One region of the Metabacillus sp. KH_069 genome, then DNA from elsewhere that is predicted to be linked to it. Evidence: riboswitches for the same ligand, from Rfam matches in the RefSeq annotation. Region 1 holds a riboswitch; the other holds the start of a gene.

Region 1 (3,797 bases):
AATAAATGCCAGCCATTTCGCATCACTAAGGACTTCCTTTTGATCAAGCTGAATGTCAAATCCAATCCCTTTTTGAATACACCATGACTGCAGCGTCTTAATCTCATTAAAAACCACCGTTTCCAAGTCGACTGTTTCAATATACAAATCGTTTTCTATAAACGGAATCCGTTTTTGATGCAGCTGCTGATCAAGCAGAAGGTGAATCCGCAGCCATTCATACGTCAATTGCGTTTTCATTGCATCGTCTTCCATGCGTTCGATCATTAAATGCATGGCAGTTAGCGGGGTCTTCACTTCATGAATCCACGATAACAGTTCATCTTTTTCTTGTTCAAGCGAAATTCTGCTGTGCATAGCATCTTTTTTCAGCATCTCTGCCTGTTCGATGAGCGTTTTTTCGACCAACTGTTCAAATGGACTTTCCGGTACTGGAATGCTTGATAAATCAAGGTTGTTTTCCCGATCCTCCAGGCTTTTATAAAAAGCGGTTTCTTTATTGTACCGAACCGTTAAGAAAACAAAGAATGAGATCATGGAAAGGAAGACAATATACAAAACAGGCTCAAATGGAATGGCTGAATCGATGAAAGAGACAAAGAGAATCAGGACATGAATAAAAATGAAAAAGAAAATCCAGCTGCGGCGCTCTTTTAAGAAACAGCGGATCATAGCATTTCCTCTTCTGACGCAAGATAGCCCTGTCCTACTTTTGTCTCAATAAAACGGCCTAATTCAATCTCCTCGAGCCGCTTTCGCAGGCGGTTGACATTTACTGTTAACGTATTGTCGCTTATGAAGCGTTTATCATCCCACAGGCTGTTCATGAGTTTGTCTCTGCTGACAATTTTGTTTTTTTGTTCAATTAACAGTTTGAGGATGAACATTTCATTCTTTGTCAGTTCAACGGAGCCTGCTTCATTCGTAACCGTATTTCGTTCATAATCAACCGCAGCATTGCACCATGTTTTCAGACTTACTTGTTCAGTATTGTAGTTATAAACACGACGGAGAATGGCCTGAATTTTCGCGATCAGCACATCAAAGTGGAAAGGCTTTTGGACAAAATCATCGGCCCCAAGCTGCATGGACATGACCATATCAGTCGGATGATCCCGCGAGGACAGAAAGATGATCGGCACATTTGAATGGGCACGGATCATTCGGCACCAATGAAAACCGTCAAACTTCGGCAGCTGAATATCAATGATGACCAAATCAGGTTTAACTTCTGAAAATTCCTGCATCACTTTATTAAAATCAGTGATTCCATAAACATCATATGACCATTGATTTAATCTTTCTTTCATTTCATTAAACAGGGTTAAATCATCTTCAATTAAAAGGAGTTTGAACAAAAATGTCACCACACTATAAGGTTTCTTTTACAATTATTGTATAGTAAAACAGATTTGTGTGCTATAGATCACATTGCACGGAATATTCATACTAATCTTGACATTGTTTCAATAGATTGCTATTGTAATAAAAAAATAATTTCTTATCCAGAGAGGTGGAGGGACTGGCCCTTTGAAACCTCAGCAGCAGGTCTATGATGACACTGTGCTAATTCCAGCGGGTGAATGAACCTGATAGATAAGCATACCTTTATTTGTCAGCAGCGCACTCTTTTTAAAGAGTGCGTTTTTCATTTTTTTGGATTTGAAAAAAAGGAGAGTAGAAATGGAAGGTCAGCAGCAATTTCAGAGGAAAATGCAATCTCGTCATTTAGTCATGTTATCGCTTGGAGGTGTCATTGGAACAGGTTTATTTTTAAGTACAGGTTATACGATTCAGCAGGCTGGACCGTTTGGCACCATCCTGTCGTATTTAGTTGGGGCGCTGGTCGTTTATCTCGTTATGCTTTGTTTAGGGGAATTATCAGTACATATGCCGGAGACTGGTGCATTTCACAGCTATGCCGCTAAATATATTGGTCCAGGAACAGGGTACACAGTAGCCTGGCTGTATTGGCTTACTTGGACGGTTGCGTTAGGTTCAGAATTCACGGCAGCTGGGCTGCTGATGCAAAGGTGGTTTCCGTCCATTAACGTCTGGATTTGGAGCGCGGTATTTGCCTTGATGATCTTTTTATTAAATGCTGTGACGGTTAAGTTTTTTGCGGAGTCTGAGTTTTGGTTTGCATCGATTAAAGTCGTTGCCATAGTGATTTTTATTCTTTTAGGAGGAGCCGCAATTGTTGGCTTTATTCCGCTGACGGACTCGAGTTCTGCTCCATTCTTTACGAATCTTACAAGTGAAGGGTTATTTCCGAATGGTGCATTTGCCGTGATCATGACGATGCTTGCTGTGAACTTTGCTTATTCGGGAACAGAATTAATAGGGGTCGCAGCCGGAGAAACGGCAGAGCCTGAAAAAACAATACCCATCGCGATTCGAACAACATTATGGAGATTGATCCTCTTTTTTGTAGGAACGATTGTTGTATTATCGGCGCTGCTGCCTGCATCGGATTCAGGGGTTTTAAAGAGCCCCTTTGTTGCTGTTCTTGAACGAATTGGTCTTCCATTTGCAGCAGATATCATGAATTTCGTTATCTTAACGGCAATTTTGTCTGCAGCAAACTCAGGTCTATATGCTGCTTCCAGAATGCTCTGGTCTCTTTCAAATAAGAAAACCATATCACCTATTTTTGCTAGAGTGACAAAACAAGGTGTACCTATATATGCTGTGATATTCAGCATGCTGGGCGGTACTTTGGCTTTATTCTCAAGCATCATTGCGCCAGATACAGTGTATATCATCCTTGTCTCCATTTCAGGTTTAGCTGTGGTTGTCGTCTGGATGAGTATTAGTGCGTCACAGTTTTTCTTTCGCAGACAATATATCAAAGAAGGTCATTCAGTAAAGGATCTGGTTTACCGGACGCCTTTCTATCCCCTGGTGCCGATCGCATCTTTTGTGCTGTGTCTCGCATCATTAGTTGGAATCGCATTTGACCCTGCACAGCGAATTGCACTTTATTGCGGCATTCCATTTATTTTGATTTGTTATGGAAGCTATTATTTAACTCAGTATGTAAAGGAAAGAGGAGAAGGATATGCAGCAGAAAATCAATCCAATTGACGCTATTTTACATGACCATTCCATTATGATTCTTGATGGAGCACTTGCTACAGAGCTTGAGCAGCATGGCTGTGATTTGGACGATCCCCTTTGGTCAGCCCGAATATTGCTTGAAAACCCGGAATTGATTTATCAGGTTCATTCAGACTATTTCCGTGCGGGAGCGGATTGTGCAATAACGGCAAGCTACCAGGCAACAATTGATGGGTTCTTGAAGCGGGGAATCGAAGAAATAGAAGCCTTGCAATTAATGAAGAAAACGGTGCTGCTTGCCAAAAAAGCAAGAGATGATTTTTGGAAGGAAGAAATGGGAGCTGTTAGACCAAAACCATTGGTTGCGGCATCAATTGGTCCTTATGGCGCCTATCTTGCAGATGGTTCGGAGTATACAGGCAACTATGGTGTTACGGATGCAACATTAGAAGAATTTCATCGTCCAAGAATATCAGCTTTGATTGAAGCAGGTGCTGATTTACTGGCATTTGAAACAATTCCTTCCCTTCAGGAAGCAAACGTATTAAGTTCTTTATTGAAGGAATTTCCCAATACATATGCATGGCTGTCCTTTTCCTTGAAAAATGAGAAAGCGATTAGTGATGGCACCCTCCTCGAGGTGTGTGCAAATACCTTCGGGTGCAACGGACAAATTGCTGCAATTGGCATCAACTGTGCACCACTGGAATTGGTGAATGAAGCCATAAAAGTGATCA
Region 2 (3,797 bases), 270 kb from region 1:
AACCTTTGTTAATTCATTCATATTAACCCTCATTATGACCGCTCCCTTTTTCAAGCATTTCTTTTAGATCGTTCACACTGATATTCAATTTTGCCGCTTCCATCTTCAAGGGCAAAATAAAGGCTTCGTAAAATTGCTCTTTCCGCTTGAGGGTTAATATCCCCTTTGCCCCTTCAGCTACGAACATCCCAATCCCTCTCTTCTTAAAAAGAATGCCTTTCTCCACTAACTGATTGATCCCCTTCGCTGCTGTTGCCGGATTAATTTGATAATGTGCCGCGAACTCATTTGTCGATGGAACTCTCTCTCCTTCCTGAACCATGCCGTTGATGATGTCATCTTCTATCTGCTCCGCTATTTGCTGAAAAATCGGTCTGTCGGTATCTAAAAATGGATTCATATGACCCCTCTTTCGGTTCATTTGTTAATTGGTTAGTTACTTATGTAATTAACTATATATCACACTGTAAAACATTGTCAATATAAAATCTGAAAATGGACTAATTCCAAATAAAAAAGGCAATCCCCTAGAGGGACCGCCTAATTTTAACCTGCCTTTTCAAATGTAACCTTGACCACTTTTTTGGTTTTCTCATTATATTCAACGAAAACAAATAGTTGAAACGTTTTATTCTTTTCCTTCAGCGTAAGCTTGAACGTTTCAATTGAAGTTGCTCTTTTTCTTTTTTTTCCTACATGCAGATAGTCTGTGATTTGGGCACCTGGGTATTTTTCCATGGTCTTGCGCATCGCAACTCTTCCGAACTCTTCGTAGGAAAGCACTTTTGTTTCTGCATGAGCTTGAACTAAAAACGCGGTCATACTGCTTCCTGCCAAACAGAAAATCAGCAAGATGTTCAGCCATCTTTTCATTTTTACAATCCCTTCTTTCTTTTTCATAGGGTTTGTAAATGAATGGATTCTATGCAGACATCTCTTTGATCATAAACACCTGCTCTGCTTTTTCGATGAATCCCTCTTTTTCTAAGATTTCATGGACCAGCTGATTGGATTTAGATAGATTGACAGCTGTTCTTTGAATCTCTTCCGTGTTAGAGAATGCGAATGCTTCATGCAGCAGCGAGCGCAAAAGGGCTTCTTTCTCCTGATGTTCAGGGTGTGCCTCACATTGAAATAAAAGGATGCCAGATAGCGTTCCGTCGTCCTCATATTTCCGTTTTGACAGGGCGAATCCGATGGTTTCCCCTTTTTCGTCTACAGCAAGAATAGACTCACCATCTCTGATGTTTTGCCACTGCACCTGCCATGGCGCCAGCTTGTTATAGAAAGGGATATTCTGTACGTCCCGCGGCTTTTTTACCTGAACACGGAATCCGCCTTTTGATTTTTCGAGCTTAAGCGGAGCTGAATGTCCGAGGTGTGCAATCCTGTCTACTACCTTATAGCCCATTTTTTCATAAAGCTTAATCGCACGATCATTATGAGAAACGGCTTCAAGAGTAGCTGTGTCTACATTTTCTTTTTTGTAAAGGGATAATACCTCTTCCATCAGCTTGACCCCTACTCCTTTGCTTCGGTACTCAGGAGCAACACCGGTTCCGCCGTTCCATGCAATTTTTTTGCCATCAATGGTTCTGATTCCATTCAAAACAAGCCCAACCGGCTTCGAGCCGTGAAAAGCAACTACAGATAATGCCGGCGAAAGGTTTTCAAGCACCATTCGATTAAAAAAATTCTCAAGAGACAGCGTCATATCAAAATAATATCCCTCAAAGCCTTTATTCCATGCGGTTAATGCTTCTTCAAGCGTACATTGAGACAATCTTTTAATGGTGATCATAACGTACCCCTTTTCTCAGTAGACTGTAAGCTTTCTAACCTCTTAGTGTCTGGGATGATCCTTTTAAAAACTTAAGCTCTCCCTTTTTCCAAGTACAAGAAGATCATTTCTTCTAAAGCGCGAATTTGTTTTTCATAAGGGTAACTCCCGCCTATTACTGAATAGTGAAGGCAAATGCCATCTATAGTTCCCCACACCATAGAAGATACGAGCGAAGGATCAGTGTCTTTGTTGAATTCATTCTGCCTGATGCCTTCTTCGATGATCTCAATGAGCAGGGCCTGATAGACATTGTCATAACGGTCTGTCATGACTCGCTTCAGCTCTTCGTCCCTGCCTGAGTGAATCCAGAATTCAAGGTGAACCCCGATCATTCTCTGCCACTTTTGAGACAGCTCAATTTCCGCGTAGTTTTTGAAAAACTGGTGAAGTTTTTCTTTTGCAGTTCCGCTCTCTTGAAAGGTATTTTTCAGCTTGGTGATATTCTCCTCTGTCCGCATCTGCATCAGCTGAAGATAAATTTCTTCCTTGCTTTTAAAATAGTTGTAGATCGCCCCTTTGCTTAACCCGGATTCAGCAACAATATCGTCTATTGTTGCAAGCTGAAATCCTTTTTCGCCAAATGCCTTAAGGGCACTTTCCAGGATATGGCGCTTCTTTTTTTCCTTGTATTCATTTGAAACGATTGGAGCCACTTTTACACCGCCTTCCTTAAAAACCGACTATATAGTTTATTTTATTCCACTGATGACGGTAAATTCAAACAATTTCGAAAAAATATTTGTTAAATCTACCATTTGACTTTTACACAATAACCCCTTAATGTAGGAAAGGACTTTTTTAAAAGCTCACATATATCTTCTTATTAAGAGAGGCAGAGGGACTGGCCCTGTGACGCCTCGGCAGCGGACTCGGATTTCCGAGTGCTGTGCCAATTCCAGCAAGCCCTGTGCTTGAAAAATGAGAAGAGCTTATTTCCATTCCGGATATAAGATCTCTTCTTATTTTAGAAGAGATCTTTTTTTATGCACACTGAAAGATCCTTACGAAAAGAAAGGTGGTTCACATGGAAACGAAAGGAAATGGATGGGCGCTGCTGCCCTTACTCATATTTATCGGTCTGTTTGTAGGTTCCGGCATCATCACCGGAGACTTCTATAAAATGCCCATTCTAGTAGCAATCATCATTGCAGCGGGCGCTGCACTTATGATGAATCGAAAAGAAACATTCACTTCAAAAGTGGAGAGCTTTGCTAAAGGGGCAGGTCATCCTGATTTAATGATCATGGTGTTTATATTTATCTTGGCTGGGGCTTTCTCAGAAGTGGCCAAAGGAATGGGAGCAGTTGAATCAACTGTCAATCTTGCTCTTACCTTTTTGCCGCAAAGCTTTTTGATTGTTGGGTTATTTATCATTGGGGCTTTCATTTCACTTGCAATGGGTACTTCAATGGGAACAATTGCTGCGCTTGCTCCAATTGGCGTTGCCATCAGTGCAGAAGCTGATATTTCAGTAGCTCTTGCTATGGCTGCCGTAATTGGCGGTGCAATGTTCGGGGATAATCTGTCTTTTATATCGGATACAACGATTGCAGCCGTTCGGACACAGCAAACGGAAATGAGAGACAAGTTCAAGGTAAACTTCTTCATTGTTTTGCCGGCTGCCATTATAACTAGTGTCGTTTTAATTGTCATTTCTCTCGGCAATCAATCACCAGTTTCTCCCGGAGAATTCAGTTTCATTAAAATGGTGCCATATATAGCCGTTCTTGTAACAGCGCTTTTCGGAATGAATGTAATCGTTGTTTTAACTGGAGGTATCCTGCTTAGCGGAATCATCGGCCTTTCTGATGGCAGCTACACGTTAACGGCATTTCTTCAGAAAATAACAGATGGTATTATGGGGATGGCCGAATTAGTCATTCTTTCACTCTTAATCGGCGGAATGGTTGAATTAATTAAACGAAACGGCGGCATTCACTTTATTTTAGAAGCG

What was found. Region 1 has a riboswitch for S-adenosylmethionine ahead of mmuP (S-methylmethionine permease). Riboswitches for the same ligand answer to the same signal wherever they lie in the genome.
Region 2: linked by a shared signal. The riboswitch ahead of AC3ISE_RS01210 (Na+/H+ antiporter NhaC family protein) and the one ahead of mmuP (S-methylmethionine permease) in region 1 are both predicted to bind S-adenosylmethionine.

What each region holds. Positions count from the first base shown of each region.
Region 1 covers NZ_CM174460.1:4,372,709-4,376,505, reverse strand. Annotated here, with positions in the region: gene AC3ISE_RS21925 (sensor histidine kinase) at 1-672, opposite strand, end outside; gene AC3ISE_RS21920 (response regulator transcription factor) at 669-1,358, opposite strand; SAM riboswitch class I at 1,499-1,603, shown strand; gene mmuP (S-methylmethionine permease) at 1,684-3,087, shown strand; gene mmuM (homocysteine S-methyltransferase) at 3,062-3,797, shown strand, end outside.
Region 2 covers NZ_CM174460.1:215,251-219,047, reverse strand. Annotated here, with positions in the region: gene AC3ISE_RS01235 (ABC transporter ATP-binding protein) at 1-33, opposite strand, end outside; gene AC3ISE_RS01230 (GntR family transcriptional regulator) at 23-400, opposite strand; gene AC3ISE_RS01225 (DUF3889 domain-containing protein) at 547-873, opposite strand; gene AC3ISE_RS01220 (GNAT family N-acetyltransferase) at 923-1,801, opposite strand; gene AC3ISE_RS01215 (TetR/AcrR family transcriptional regulator) at 1,873-2,496, opposite strand; SAM riboswitch class I at 2,661-2,768, shown strand; gene AC3ISE_RS01210 (Na+/H+ antiporter NhaC family protein) at 2,868-3,797, shown strand, end outside.